Regions from separate parts of the Streptomyces sp. NPDC001732 genome, predicted to be linked through region 2. Evidence: riboswitches for the same ligand, from Rfam matches in the RefSeq annotation. Region 2 holds a riboswitch; the other holds the start of a gene.
The links. A riboswitch is a leader RNA that binds a small molecule or an ion and turns the genes downstream of it on or off. The one in region 2 is predicted to bind glycine.

Region 1 (7,061 bases), on a different contig from region 2:
GGTGTCGTCGAGCACGATCCGGTCCTCGCCCACCGCGTCCTCGTCGACGACGAAGCCGCCGCCGACCGAGTAGTACGTCTTGTGCAGCAGGGTCTCGCCGTCGTGGCCGAAGGCGGCGACCGTCATGCCGTTGGCGTGGTACGGCAGGGCCTTGCGGCGGTGCAGGACCAGCTGCTCGTCGGCGTCGAAGTCGATCTCGTGCATGCCGAGGAGGTTGATCCGGCCGGTGGCGCGGATGTGTTCCACCCGCTCGTCGGCACTCTCCACGTCCACGGTGCGGGGCGACTCGCCCTCCAGGCCGAGCAGGACGGCCTTGGGGGTGCCGTGGCCGTGCCCGGTCGCCCCGAGCGAACCGTAGAGCTCGGCCCGTATCGAGACGGTGTGGGCGATCAGGCCGTCGTTCTTCAGCCGGCGCGCGAACATGCGGGCGGCGCGCATCGGGCCGACCGTATGGGAGCTGGACGGGCCGATGCCGATCGAGAACAGGTCGAAGACCGAGATGGCCACGGGTGACTCCTCAGGGTTGGTAGACGTCGTTGTCTGCCGGGTGGTGCGGTTACGGGCCGGGCGGCCCGGAGGGCGGGGCATGGGGCGGGGCACCGCGCTCACAGTTCAGTGTGCGCGATGCCCCGTCCCGGTGTGTTACCAGAACCTGTCCGGACTACTTCAGGCCGGGGTACAGCGGGAACTTCTCGGCCAGCGCGACGACGCGGGCCTTCAGCGCGTCCGCGTCGTAGGACGGCTTGAGCGCGGCGGCGATGATCTCCGCGACCTCGGTGAAGTCCTCGGCCCCGAAACCGCGGGTGGCCAGGGCCGGCGTGCCGATCCGCAGACCCGAGGTGACCATCGGGGGCCGCGGGTCGTTCGGGATGGCGTTCCGGTTGACGGTGATGCCGAGCTCGTGCAGGCGGTCCTCGGCCTGCTGGCCGTCCAGCTCGGAGTCGCGCAGGTCGACGAGGACCAGGTGCACGTCCGTGCCGCCGGACAGCACGGAGACGCCCACCTCGGTGACGTCCGGCTGCACCAGACGCTCGGCGAGGATGCGGGCGCCCTCCAGGGTGCGCTGCTGGCGCTCCTTGAACTCCTCGGACGCCGCGACCTTGAAGGAGACCGCCTTGGCGGCGATCACGTGCTCCAGCGGGCCGCCCTGCTGGCCGGGGAAGACCGCGGAGTTGATCTTCTTGGCGAGCTCCTGCGTGGACAGGATGACGCCACCGCGCGGACCGCCGAGGGTCTTGTGCGTGGTGGTGGTGACGACGTGGGCGTGCGGCACCGGGTTGGGGTGCAGCCCCGCGGCCACCAGGCCGGCGAAGTGCGCCATGTCGACCATCAGGTACGCGCCGACCTCGTCCGCGATCCGGCGGAACGCGGCGAAGTCCAGCTGACGGGGGTACGCGGACCAGCCGGCGACGATCAGCTTCGGCTTGGACTCCTTGGCCAGCCGCTCGACCTCGGCCATGTCCACGACGCCGGTCTCGTCGACGTGGTACGGGACCACGTTGTAGAGCTTGCCGGAGAAGTTGATCTTCATGCCGTGGGTCAGGTGACCACCGTGGGCCAGGTTCAGGCCCATGATCGTGTCGCCCGGCTTCAGCAGCGCGAACATCGCGGCGGCGTTGGCCTGCGCACCGGAGTGCGGCTGGACGTTCGCCGCCTCCGCGCCGAACAGCGCCTTGATCCGGTCGATGGCGATCTGCTCGACGACGTCGACGTGCTCGCAGCCGCCGTAGTAGCGGCGGCCGGGGTAGCCCTCGGCGTACTTGTTGGTGAGGACGGAGCCCTGGGCCTCCATGACCGCGACCGGAGCGAAGTTCTCCGAGGCGATCATCTCGAGGGTGGACTGCTGTCGGTGGAGCTCGGCGTCGACGGCGGCGGCGACGTCCGGGTCCAGCTCGTGGAGGGAGGAGTTGAGAAGCGACATCAGATGGTCCCTTGGGGTCTCTTAGTTGCCGGAGAACTCGGTGTACTCGTCGGCGGAGAGCAGGTCCTCCGGCTCCGCCGCGACGCGCACCTTGAACAGCCAGCCGCCCTCGAAGGGGGCGGAGTTCACCAGCGACGGGTCGTCCACGACGTCCTGGTTCGCCTCGGTGACCTCACCGGTCACCGGCGAGTACAGGTCGCTGACCGACTTGGTCGACTCCAGCTCGCCGCAGGTCTCGCCCGCGGTCACCGTGTCACCGACCGCGGGGAGCTGGGCGTAGACGACGTCGCCGAGCGCGTTGGCGGCGAACTCGGTGATGCCGATCGTGGCCACACCGTCCTCGACGGCCGACAGCCACTCGTGCTCCTTGCTGTAACGCAGCTGCTGGGGGTTGCTCATGACCTGAATTCTCCTGTACGCGGGGGAGTGCTGATGAACGGTGGTCTTAAGGCGTGAGACGCGAATGCGTCACTTTTCGGGAGGTGCGGGCGTCACTTCTGGCGCTTGTAGAACGGCAGCGCCACGACCTCGTACGGCTCGTGGGCGCCCCGGATGTCCACTCCGACGCCAGTGGTGCCGGGAGTGGCGTGCGCGGCGTCCACGTACGCGATGGCGATCGGCTTGCCGAGGGTGGGCGACGGGGCGCCCGAGGTGACCTCGCCGACCACCTGGCCGTCGGCGACGACGGGATAGCCCGCGCGCGGCACCCGGCGGCCCTCGGCGATCAGCCCGACCAGCTTGCGCGGCGGGGCGGTCTCGGCGCGCTCGGCGGCGGCCTCGAGGGCCTTGCGGCCGACGAAGTCGCCCTCCTTCTCGAACTTCACGACCCGGCCGAGACCGGCGTCGAACGGGGTCAGCGCCGTGGTCAGCTCGTGCCCGTACAGCGGCATGCCGGCCTCCAGGCGCAGCGTGTCGCGGCAGGACAGCCCGCACGGGACCAGGCCGTGCGAGGCGCCGGCCTCGGTCAGCGCCCGCCACAGCTGCTCGGCGTGCTCGGGGGCGACGAACAGTTCGAAGCCGTCCTCGCCGGTGTAGCCGGTACGGGCGATCAGTGCGGGGACACCGGCGACGGTGCCGGGCAGACCGGCGTAGTACTTCAGGTTGTCCAGGTCGGCATCGGTGACGGAGGCCAGGATGGCGGGGGACTCCGGACCCTGGACGGCGAGCAGCGCGTACGCGTCGCGGTCGTCGCGCACCTGGGCGTCGAAGCCCTCGGCCCGCTCGGTCAGCGCGTCCAGCACGATCTGGGCGTTGCCGGCGTTGGCGACCACCAGGTACTCGGTCTCGCCGAGCCGGTAGACGATCAGGTCGTCCAGGATGCCGCCGTCCTCGGCGCAGATCATCGTGTAGCGGGCGCGGCCCGTGGCGACGGTGCCGATGTTGCCGACCAGCGCGAAGTTCAGGAAGGCCGCGGCCCCGGGGCCGGTGACGGTGATCTCGCCCATGTGCGACAGGTCGAAGAGACCGGCCCGGGTGCGGACCGCGTTGTGCTCGTCGCGTTCGCTGCCGTAGCGCAGGGGCATGTCCCAGCCCGCGAAATCGGTCATGGTCGCACCCAGCGAGCGGTGCAGGGCGTCGAGGGCGGTGAGACGGGGGGCGGTGCTCATGGATGTGACTCCCGGGGCATGACGACGAGGACGATCCCTCCCCATCTGTCATCGGAACCTGAGAGGTTCGCCGGGAGCCCCTGAAAGGGGTCGGCTTGCACCTTGGGTGGAGCCGCAGAACGGCCCGCTTTTCAGATCTGCCTCACCCGCGCGGTACGGGGCCTGAGAGATTCAAGGGAGGAACTTGCTCCTTCGGCGCCCGGCACACGCGGTGGCCGGAACTCTCCCGCGCGGATTCAAACGGCCTTTATGCAGTTGGCCGGGTCATCATCGCACGCATCGGGCCGGAGTGGGGCGTCGGTCCCCTCACAGGATTCGACGGCGGGGACAGTTGTGCCGCATTACCTTTTCTTTACACTTCAGGGGCATACGTGGGGTGACCCGTACAGGGGGAGGGTGATGACGTTGCGGCGATACGCGACGACCGCGGGCCTCGCGCACGGAGCGATGCCCGCACAGCCGGGGGCCCCGGCCAGGGAGGTGCTCGGCCCGTGCGCGCCCGTCGTGCGGGACCTGCGGGAGCGGGCGGGGCGCGGCCCGCGTGCCCTGGACTTCGCGCCGGGCGACGTGGTGGTGGTCTCCGGGCTGCCGGGCAGCGGCAAGTCGACGCTCATCCGGCGGGCGGTGACGGCGGCGCACACGATCGACTCGCAGGACACCCGCGACCGCTGGGCGCGGAGGGTGCCCCGCTTATTCCCGTACGCCCTCTACCGTCCGCTCGTCCGCGCCGCCCACTACTGGGGACTGCGACGGGTGCTGCGCTCGGGGGAGTCCGTCGTCGTCCACGACTGCGGGACCCAGTCGTGGGTGCGCGGCTGGCTGGCCCGGGACGCCCGGCGCCGGGGCCGCGGCCTGCACCTCGTGCTGCTCGACGTCACGCCGCAGACGGCGAAGGAGGGCCAGCGGGAGCGCGGACGCGGGGTGTCCGGCTACGCGTTCGCCCGGCACCGCAGAGCCGTGGGCCGGCTGCTGCGGGCCGCCGAGGCCGGCCTGCTGCCGCCCGGCTGCGCCTCGGCGGTGCTGCTGGACCGGGAGGCGGCGGGAAGGCTGGACCGGATCGGGTTCATGGAGCCCGGGAGCTGAGCGGGCGAGGGAGCCGGAGAGGCCGGGGGAGCCGAGAGGGCGGGGGCGGGGCGGCCGGGAGAGCCGAGGAGGCGGGGGCGGGCGCCGTCGGGCCGGACGGCCGGTCGGCCGGGCGTTCGAGAGGGCGGGGCGGTCGCGGCGGCGGGCGTTAACCTTCTGCCGGAAGGCTCGGGCAAGAAGGGGAAGCAGTGGACATTCCGGCGCAGGTCCAGTCCCATCCGCAGGGCGGATGGCCGGCCAACGAGCTCGAAGAGGTGCTGATGGCCTCGGTGGGCAGCCCGGAGGCGGGCGGACGGCTCGTCGAGGTGCTCGGTCGCAACCAGGTCTGGGTGCCCCTGCCCAACGGCGGCGGACCCGACTCCCCGGCCCTCGACCTGCCGACGGTGGAGATCGACGGCGCTCCGTACGTCCCCGTGTTCAGCTCCGAGCAGCAGTTCCTCGCCTGCGCCGGCGCCCACATGTCCTTCACCGTCGCGCCCGCCCGCGACTTCGCCCGCGGACTGCCCCCGCAGCTCGGCATCGCCGTGAACCCGGGCGGTGCGGTCGGGATGCCGCTGCCGCCGCCCGCCGTGGCAGAGCTCTGCCGGGCCGGACGCACCCCGCTGGACGGCCCGGCCAGCGGCGGCAGGGTCCGGCTGTACGAGCCGGACTGGCAGGAGGAGCCCGTCGACTTCCTCGCCGCGGCGGCCGGCGAGTTCGAGGAGAGCGGCGTCGTGCTCACCGCGCGCCGGGCCCTGGCCAGCATCGAGGGCGAGGACCCCGTCCTGTTCATCGGCGTCGAGTTCTCCACCTGGGACGGCGCGGGCCGCAACGCCCCGATGGACGCCCTCGGCCGTGCCCTCGGCCGGGTCGAGGTACCCTGGCCGGTCAATCTCGTCCTGCTCGACGTGGCACAGGATCCGGTGGGCGACTGGATGCGGGAGAAGATCCGGCCGTTCTACCAGCGGACGGACCGGTAGCGCCCGTCGCGGCACGGGCCGGCGGCCCCGGACCGGACCGTCCGGCTCCGGTCCGTGGTGTCAAGCCGGTGTCAGGACCGGCGCATAAGCTGGTTTCATGGCTGGTGCCCCGGCACCGTGCCATGCCCGTGTGCCCGGGGCTCGGTGGGCCGACACAGTGGAGTCGAAGAGGGGCGGGACCAGGTGAGTGCGTCAGGCACCGCGGCGGCTGGGCAGGTCGAGCACATGCTGCGCCAAGTGACGCCCGGTCGCTACGACGCGTACGAGGCGCTGCTGCAGGCCCTCGCGAACGACCGGGTCTGGATGCTCCTGTGGCACGGTGCACCGGGCTCGCCCGACGCGCAGTACGGGAACATGGAGGTCGACGGCCTCGGCTACGCCCCCTGTGTGACCTCCGCGCAGGAGCTCTCGGTCAGTGGCTGGAACCGCGCCCACGAGGTGGTCACCGGCCTCGACATCGCCCGCGCCCTCTTCCCGGACCGCTGGGGCATCTGGCTCAACCCGCACTCCCCGGGCGGCGGTGTCGGCATCCCCTGGCTGGACCTGCGCCGCATCGCCACCGGCCTCGACCGGATGCCCGCGGGCCCGCTCCGGCTCACCGAGCCGGCCATCGAGATCCCGCAGTTCTACGCCCAGCTCGCGCAGAACGCCCACCACACCTCCGCGATCCGCTCGCTGCGCCGCGCCTGGGTGCAGCCCGCGCTCGGCGTCCCGTACCTCGCCATCGGCCTCGACCTCTACGACACCAGCCGCCCCTCGGTCGACGCGGTGCGCGCGATGATGCAGCAGTCGATCGCCGCGGTCCCGGACGGCCTGCCCGTCTCCACCGTCGCGATGTCCGACGAGTACGACCCGGTCGCGATGTGGCTGCGCGCCAACGCCCGGCCGTTCTACGACCGCGAGGCCCACGCTCCGGCCGCCCCCGCCGCGGGCTACGGCTACCCGCCCCAGCGCGCCTACTGACCCCGCCCGCCGCGAGCCCGTGACCCCGCGCGCCCGCGGCCCTGGTCCCTGACCGCGGTCCTTGGCCCGGCCCCGGCCCTGGGTCCCTGACCCGGCCCTGGCTTCCACCCGTGGTTCCCGACCCGGCCCGCCCGTGGTCCTGCCCGGCCAGCTCGCCGCCCTGACCCGGTCCGTGTTTTCCGGTTCGACAGGCAGTCGCCGCACCCCTCCCCATGCGCCCGATATTCCCGTGATGTAACCATGTGTACTCAATCACCGGGATGTGCGGGCGAGTTCGTGACTTCCCGTGCCATATCGCCCTGCATGTCCGGTATTTGACCCGCTGGTCATGTCTGGACATGGCTGGTGACGATAGCTGCGCCAATTCGCCCGCATGCCCCGTTCTGGTTCAACTGGCCCGTGTTCGGCGGGCGTTCACATCCGTCCGGATAACGGAACACCCCAGACCGCATCACGGTTAGGCATCCATTCGCCTGTCGGTCTGGCTACCTGTAGTGACGGCAATGAAGACTCCCGCAGCAAGGGCGT
Region 2 (7,061 bases):
TCGATCAGATCTCTCCGGAGGATTTCGGTACCAACAGCCAGTGACCGTTCCGCGGGGGCGCCCTCAGCGCATTCGGCAAGCCTTTCCCGCTCGCGAGGCACGGGAAACCACCCTCGGGGTGATTATCACTCGGCGTGCCGAGTGTGGCGATCGTTGACGCACCCCGAGTGACTGCCTACCTTCGAGATGGCAGGTCAAGGACGGAGGTCGGCGTGAGAAGCAGCGGCGACGGTACGGCAGCCGGTGGGCCGTATCTGCAGCAGGGGAGTACAGCCGACCACACCATCGTGCAGCCGGTTCAATCGGCTGTGGTGGCAGGGGGCGGCGTGGCATCGGCCGACGGCATCGGGTACCGCGGGCCCACGGCCTGCGCGGCAGCGGGCATCACCTACCGGCAGCTCGACTACTGGGCGCGCACGGGGCTGGTGGAACCGAGTGTGCGCCCGGCGTACGGCTCCGGCACACAGCGGCTCTACAGCTTCCGGGACGTCGTCCTGCTGAAGATCGTGAAGCGTTTCCTGGACACGGGCGTCGCCCTGCAGAACATCCGCACCACGGTGCAGCACCTGCGGGCCCGCGGATTCCAGGACCTGGAGCGGATGACCCTGATGAGCGACGGGGCCACGGTCTACGAATGCTCCTCGCCCGACGAGGTCGTCGACCTCCTCCGGGGCGGCCAGGGCGTCTTCGGCATCGCGGTGGGCGTGGTCTGGCAGGACGTCGACGTCGCCCTGTCACAGCTGCACGGCGAGCGGGTGGACACCGGTGAGACGCTGATCGGCAACAACCCCACAGACGAGCTCGCACGGCGGCGCAACCGCGCCGGCTGACCCCGCCGAGGCCCCGGCCCCGCCGATTGTCAGTGCCGTGGTGCAGCATCGGTTGATGTGAGAACCGCTCCCACCATCCTGCATCTGGACATGGATGCCTTCTACGCCTCCGTGGAGCAGGCGGCGAAGCCGAGCCTGCGCGGCAAACCGGTCGTGGTGGGCGGGCTGGGGCCCCGAGGGGTCGTGGCGACCGCCTCGTACGAGGCGCGGCGCTTCGGGGTGCACTCGGCGATGCCGACCGCGCAGGCGCGGCGGCTGGCCCCCAACGCGGCCTATCTGGTGCCCCGCTTCCAGCTGTACCGGACGGTCAGCAACCAGGTGATGGAGCTGCTCGCGCGGCTCTCCCCGCTGGTGGAGCCCCTCAGCCTGGACGAGGCGTTCGTCGACCTGGAGGCCGGCGGGACGGCCGACGACACGGCTTCGGCGCGGAAGATCGGTGAGCAGCTGCGCACCGCCATCAGAGCGGTCACCGGGCTCACCGGCTCGGTCGGGCTCGCCGGTTCCAAGATGCTGGCCAAGATCGCCTCGGAGGAGGCCAAGCCGGACGGGCTGCGGGTCATCGAGCCGGGTACGGAGCGGGAGCTGCTCGCGCCCATGCCGGTGCGGATCCTGCCCGGCGTCGGCCCCGCCACGGCGGACCATCTGCGCCGTGCCGGGATGACGACGGTGGACGACCTGGTCACGGCGGGGGAGGCCGAGCTGGTCCGGCTGCTGGGCAAGGCGCACGGCGGCTCGCTCCACCGCATGGCGTTCGGCCACGACGACCGGCCCGTGGTCGCGGAGCGCGACGCGAAATCGGTGTCGGTCGAGGACACCTTCGACGTCGACCTGCACGATCGGGTACGGGTCAGGACAGAGGTGGAGCGGCTGGCCGACCGGTGCGTCCAGCGGTTGCGGGGCGCCGGGCGGTCCGGGCGGACGGTGGTCCTCAAGGTGCGCCGGTACGACTTCTCGACTCTCACGCGGTCCGAGACGCTGCGCGGGCCCACGGACGACCCCACGGTGGTCCGTGAGGCCGCCGCACGGCTCCTGGAGGCCGTGGACACCACCGGGGGCGTCCGGCTGCTCGGAGTGGGCGTCACGGGGCTTGCCGACTACACGCAGGAGGACCTCTTCGCCCAGGCCGCCGGTGAACAGGCCACAGGCCGACGGGCCGCCGACGACGGGGCCGCGGCCGGGGAGGCGGCGACGGCGGAGGACGACCGGGGCGGACCGGCGGACGGCCCGCGGCACGAGCCCCCGGAAACCCCCGAGGACCCGGCCGCGCGGCACTGGCCCGCCGGACACGACGTGCGCCACGACACCTACGGCCACGGCTGGGTGCAGGGCAGTGGCATCGGCCGGGTGACGGTGCGGTTCGAGGAGCCCGATTCGGCGCCCGGCCGGGTGCGTACGTTCCGGATCGACGACATGGCGCTGCGGTCGGCCGATCCGCTCCCGCTGGTGCGCGAACCGGCGGACTACTCCTCCTGGCCCGCCAGCCTGCCGAAGTCCCTGTCGGGGCCGACCCCCTCGGGCGGTGAGTCCAGACCGTAGTGCCGGTAGAGCTGGAGTTCCTGATCCGGCGAGAGATGGCGGCCGACGCCGAAGTCGGGTGCGTCCTTGATCAGCGCACGGTCGAAGGGAACGCGGAGCGTGTCGTCCACGAATTCGCTGGGTTCCAGCGGGACGAAGGCGTCCCGGCTGAAGAGTCCGGTGCGTACGGCCGCCCATTCGGGTACCCCGGTCGCGTCGTCGAGGTACACCTCGTCCACGGTTCCGATCTTGGTGCCCTTGCGGTCGAATGCCTTGCGGCCGATCAGGCTGCGCGGATCGATGTCGGTCTGCACGATCCCTCCCATTGGTCGCGGCTACTCCACAAGCACTACAAAAGGGCAGATCCGGGGGGTCGGCCACTCGAGGGTTCGGCCACGAACCCCGCTGGTAGGCTGGTGGCGGCCGCTGACCCCGTGCGGGAGAGTCCTCCGGAACCGATCCGAAGGCGCCGAAGGAGCAAATCCTCCCCGGAATCTCTCAGGCCCCCGTACCGCACGGACGAGGTCACTCTGGAAAGCAGGGCGGGTTCCGTGCGGCCGGGTGCCGGAGCGGTTCCCTTCCTCACCGACGGTGAAAGTCGGCACGCCGCAAAGCATGCCGGTGAAGCTCTCAGGTTGAGATGACAGAGGGGGAGGCCGTCCGGGCACCCGCGCCGAGGTGCCCCTCGCAGGTCGTGACAGACCAGGAGGCCTCCACCATGACCCCCCGTCGCACCCCGCTCTCCCAGCTGGAGCAGGGCATTCCGTTCGAACAGCGGCACATCGGCCCCGATGCCGAGGCGCAGTCGAAGATGCTCGCCCAGGTCGGGTACGGCTCGCTGGACGAGCTCACCGCGGCCGCGGTGCCCGACGTCATCAAGAGCACCGAGGCACTCCGGCTCCCGGCCGCGCGCACCGAGGCCGAGGTCCTCGCCGAACTGCGTTCCCTCGCGGACCGCAACCAGGTGCTGACCCCGATGATCGGGCTCGGCTACTACGGCACCTTCACCCCGCCGGTGATCCTGCGCAACGTCATGGAGAACCCCGCCTGGTACACGGCCTACACGCCGTACCAGCCGGAGATCTCCCAGGGCCGCCTGGAGGCGCTCCTCAACTTCCAGACGATGGTCGCCGAGCTGACCGGGCTGCCCACCTCGGGCGCCTCCCTGCTCGACGAGGGCACCGCGGCCGCCGAGGCCATGGCGCTCTCCCGGCGCGTCGGCAAGGTGAAGGACGGCGTCTTCCTGGTCGACGCCGACGCCCTGCCGCAGACGATCGCGGTCATCGAGACCCGCGCCGAGCCGACCGGCGTCGAGGTCGTCGTCGCCGACCTGTCCGACGGCATCCCGGCGGAGATCGCCGAGCGCGGTGTCTTCGGCGTGCTGGTGCAGTACCCGGGTGCCTCCGGAACCGTCCGGGACGTCCGCCCCCTCATAGAGCGGGCCCACGAGCTCGGCGCGATCGTCACCGTCGCCGCCGACTTGCTGGCCCTGACCCTGCTCACCTCGCCGGGCGACCTGGGCGCGGACATCGCGGTCGGCACGACGCAGCGCTTCGGCGTGCCGATGGGCTTCGGCGGACCGCACGCCGGGTTCATGGCAGTGCGCGAGAAGTTCGCCCGCAGCCTGCCCGGCCGCCTCGTCGGCGTCTCCGTCGACGCGGACGGCAACAAGGCCTACCGGCTGGCCCTGCAGACCCGCGAGCAGCACATCCGCCGCGAGAAGGCCACCAGCAACATCTGCACCGCGCAGGTGCTGCTCGCCGTCATGGCCGGGATGTACGCCGTCTACCACGGCCCGGACGGGCTGCGCACGATCGCCCGGCGCACCCACCGCTACGCGACGATCCTGGCCGAGGGGCTGCGCGCCGCCGGTGTCGACGTCGTGACCGGCGCCCACTTCGACACCCTCACCGTGCGCGTCCCGGGCCGGGCCGCGGAGGTCGTCGAGAGCGCCCGCGAGCGAGGGGTCAACCTGCGGCTCGTCGACGCCGACCTGGTCTCCCTCGCCTGCGACGAGACCACCACCCGTACGCAGATCACCGCCGTCTGGGCCGCCTTCGGCGTCGACGGGGACATCGAGGCGCTGGACACCACCGTCGCCGACGCGCTGCCCGAGGGGCTGCTGCGCACCGACGAGATCCTCACCCACCCGGTCTTCCACCAGCACCGTTCCGAGACCGCGATGCTCCGCTACCTGCGCCGGCTCGCCGACCGGGACTATGCGCTGGACCGCGGCATGATCCCGCTCGGCTCCTGCACCATGAAGCTGAACGCGACCACCGAGATGGAGCCGATCACCTGGCCCGAGTTCGGCGCGCTGCACCCCTTCGCTCCGGCCGAGCAGGCGCAGGGCTTCCTCACCCTCATCCGTGAGCTGGAGGAGCGCCTCGCCGAGGTCACCGGCTACGACGCGGTCTCCATCCAGCCGAACGCGGGCTCGCAGGGCGAGTTCGCCGGTCTCCTGGCCGTACGGGCGTACCACCGGGCCAACGGCGACGAGCAGCGGACCGTCTGCCTCATCCCGTCCTCCGCGCACGGCACCAACGCCGCCAGCGCCGTGATGGCCGGCATGAAGGTCGTCGTGGTCAAGACCGCCGACGACGGCGAGGTCGACATCGAGGACCTCCGCGCCAAGATCGAGAAGCACCGCGAGGAACTCGCCGTGCTCATGATCACGTACCCGTCGACGCACGGTGTGTTCGAGGAGCACGTCGCCGACATCTGCGCCGAGGTGCACGACGCCGGCGGCCAGGTGTACGTCGACGGTGCCAACCTCAACGCCCTGGTCGGTCTCGCCAGGCCGGGACGGTTCGGCGGCGACGTCTCGCACCTCAACCTGCACAAGACCTTCTGCATCCCGCACGGCGGCGGCGGCCCCGGGGTCGGCCCGGTCGGTGTGCGCGCGCACCTCGCCCCGTACCTGCCGAACCACCCGCTCCAGCCCGCGGCGGGTCCCGAGACCGGCGTCGGGCCGATCTCGGCCGCCCCGTGGGGCTCGGCCGGCATCCTCCCCATCTCCTGGGCGTACGTCCGCCTGATGGGCGGGGAGGGCCTCAAGCGCGCGACGCAGGTCGCCGTGCTCGCCGCCAACTACATCGCCAAGCGGCTGGAGCCGCACTACCCGATCCTGTACAACGGCCCGGCCGGACTCGTCGCGCACGAGTGCATCGTGGACCTGCGGCCGATCTCCAAGGCCACCGGCGTCAGCGTCGACGACATCGCCAAGCGCCTGATCGACTACGGCTTCCACTCGCCGACCATGTCGTTCCCCGTCGCCGGGACGCTGATGATCGAGCCGACCGAGAGCGAGAACCTCGCGGAGCTCGACCGGTTCTGCGACACGATGATCGCCATTCGCGGCGAGGTCGAGAAGGTGGCTTCGGGCGAGTGGAGCGCGGACGACAACCCGCTGCGCAACGCCCCGCACACCGCGGCGATGCTGGGCGGGGAGTGGAAGCACGGCTACAGCCGGGAGACAGCGGTCTTCCCGGCCGGGGTCTCGGCCGCCGACAAGTACTGGCCGCCGGTGCGCCGGATCGACGGCGCCTTCGGTGACCGCAACCTCGTCTGCTCCTGCCCGCCGCTGGACGAGTACGACAGCTGAGCCGTGGGTGCGGGGGAGTGACGCGGACGCGCGTCGGGGCCGGTTCGGAGGTTTCTCCGGGCCGGCCCCCGTTGTTCGTACCGCCCGCGGTCAGGCGGCCTTCGCCACCCGGTCGGCCTCCAGCGGGCGGTGCGGAGCGATGATCTGCCCGTCCGGGAGCAGCTCACCGGTGTCCTCGAAGAGCAGGACACCGTTGCACAGCAGACTCCAGCCCTGTTCCGGGTGGTGAGCCGTCAGGCGGGCGGCTTCCCGGTCGGCTGAGTCGGCGGTCGGGCATGGTGGCTGATGCTGGCACATGGCTGGGTTCTTTCGCTGCGTGGTGGTGAGTGTCCTGCGACTGGCTGAGCTGTTCATGGCCGCCCCCGTCTCGATCGGTCCGCTCCCAGTGTTGCCCCACGGGCGTCTTTCCGCAGGGATTTCGCAGCAGCACTTCTTCTTACTCGGAGGACGCGTCACCCGGGAGGACGGTTCACTGCAACTGCACTGTCCCTTCGGGTGGTTCGGGGTGGCCTGAGCGGGCTAGTCCGGACGGGCGGGAGTGCGCCCCCTCCGCAGCACTGTGCCCCGCCGGCCGGGGCGGGGCACGAGGTGCTGAGGGGCGCGGCCGTCCTCAGGCGGGCGATCCGAGCAGGGGGCCGGGGCCGGGCCGGGTGATGCGCAGGGTCATCACCCGGAGCAGATCGGCGACCCGGTGCGGGCGGTGCGCCGCGATGCCCGGCGGGGCGGGGGCCAGCGGAACCAGGAGGTCCCCGGGGGCGAGAGCGCCGCCGGCGGCATCGGCCTCGGCGTCGCCGTGCAGCCACAGCGCCAGCATGTAGAGCTCCGGAATGGACAGCAGCCGCGGCTGGTAGTGCGACGTCACCGTCTCGGCCTGGTGCAGGGCGAGTTCGGTCGAGGCGATGTAGGGCCCCTCGAAGAAGTGCGAGAAGGTCCAGCCGTCCGCGGTGAGGATGGTGTCCGCCGCGGCGACGGCCTGCTCCGGGCCGCGGATCAGGAAGCGCCACGCGGCGAGCCTGGTGGCGGGCGCGATGCCGCCCGGTCCGATCCGGTCCAGCACATGGACGGGAAGCGGGAGTTCGGGACTCAGCGGGCCCTGGGCGGACCGGAGGGCG

Region 1: it holds a riboswitch for glycine, as region 2 does, so the genes downstream of both, gcvT (glycine cleavage system aminomethyltransferase GcvT) here and gcvP (aminomethyl-transferring glycine dehydrogenase) in region 2, are expected to answer to the same signal.

Annotation. Positions count from the first base shown of each region.
Region 1 covers NZ_JBSFFY010000024.1:103,166-110,226, reverse strand. The annotation lists gene ACWCXX_RS23020 (L-serine ammonia-lyase) at 1-507, opposite strand, end outside; gene glyA (serine hydroxymethyltransferase) at 662-1,921, opposite strand; gene gcvH (glycine cleavage system protein GcvH) at 1,943-2,320, opposite strand; gene gcvT (glycine cleavage system aminomethyltransferase GcvT) at 2,413-3,528, opposite strand; glycine riboswitch at 3,670-3,767, opposite strand; gene ACWCXX_RS23000 (AAA family ATPase) at 3,928-4,611, shown strand; gene ACWCXX_RS22995 (enhanced serine sensitivity protein SseB) at 4,800-5,570, shown strand; gene ACWCXX_RS22990 (enhanced serine sensitivity protein SseB C-terminal domain-containing protein) at 5,754-6,533, shown strand.
Region 2 covers NZ_JBSFFY010000057.1:7,796-14,856, forward strand. The annotation lists gene ACWCXX_RS32665 (bifunctional nuclease family protein) at 1-44, shown strand, start outside; gene ACWCXX_RS32670 (MerR family transcriptional regulator) at 213-830, shown strand; gene ACWCXX_RS32675 (DNA polymerase IV) at 888-2,366, shown strand; gene ACWCXX_RS32680 (PRC-barrel domain-containing protein) at 2,291-2,671, opposite strand; glycine riboswitch at 2,773-2,869, shown strand; glycine riboswitch at 2,870-3,002, shown strand; gene gcvP (aminomethyl-transferring glycine dehydrogenase) at 3,064-5,949, shown strand; gene ACWCXX_RS32690 (DUF5999 family protein) at 6,040-6,246, opposite strand; gene ACWCXX_RS32695 (hypothetical protein) at 6,560-7,061, opposite strand, start outside.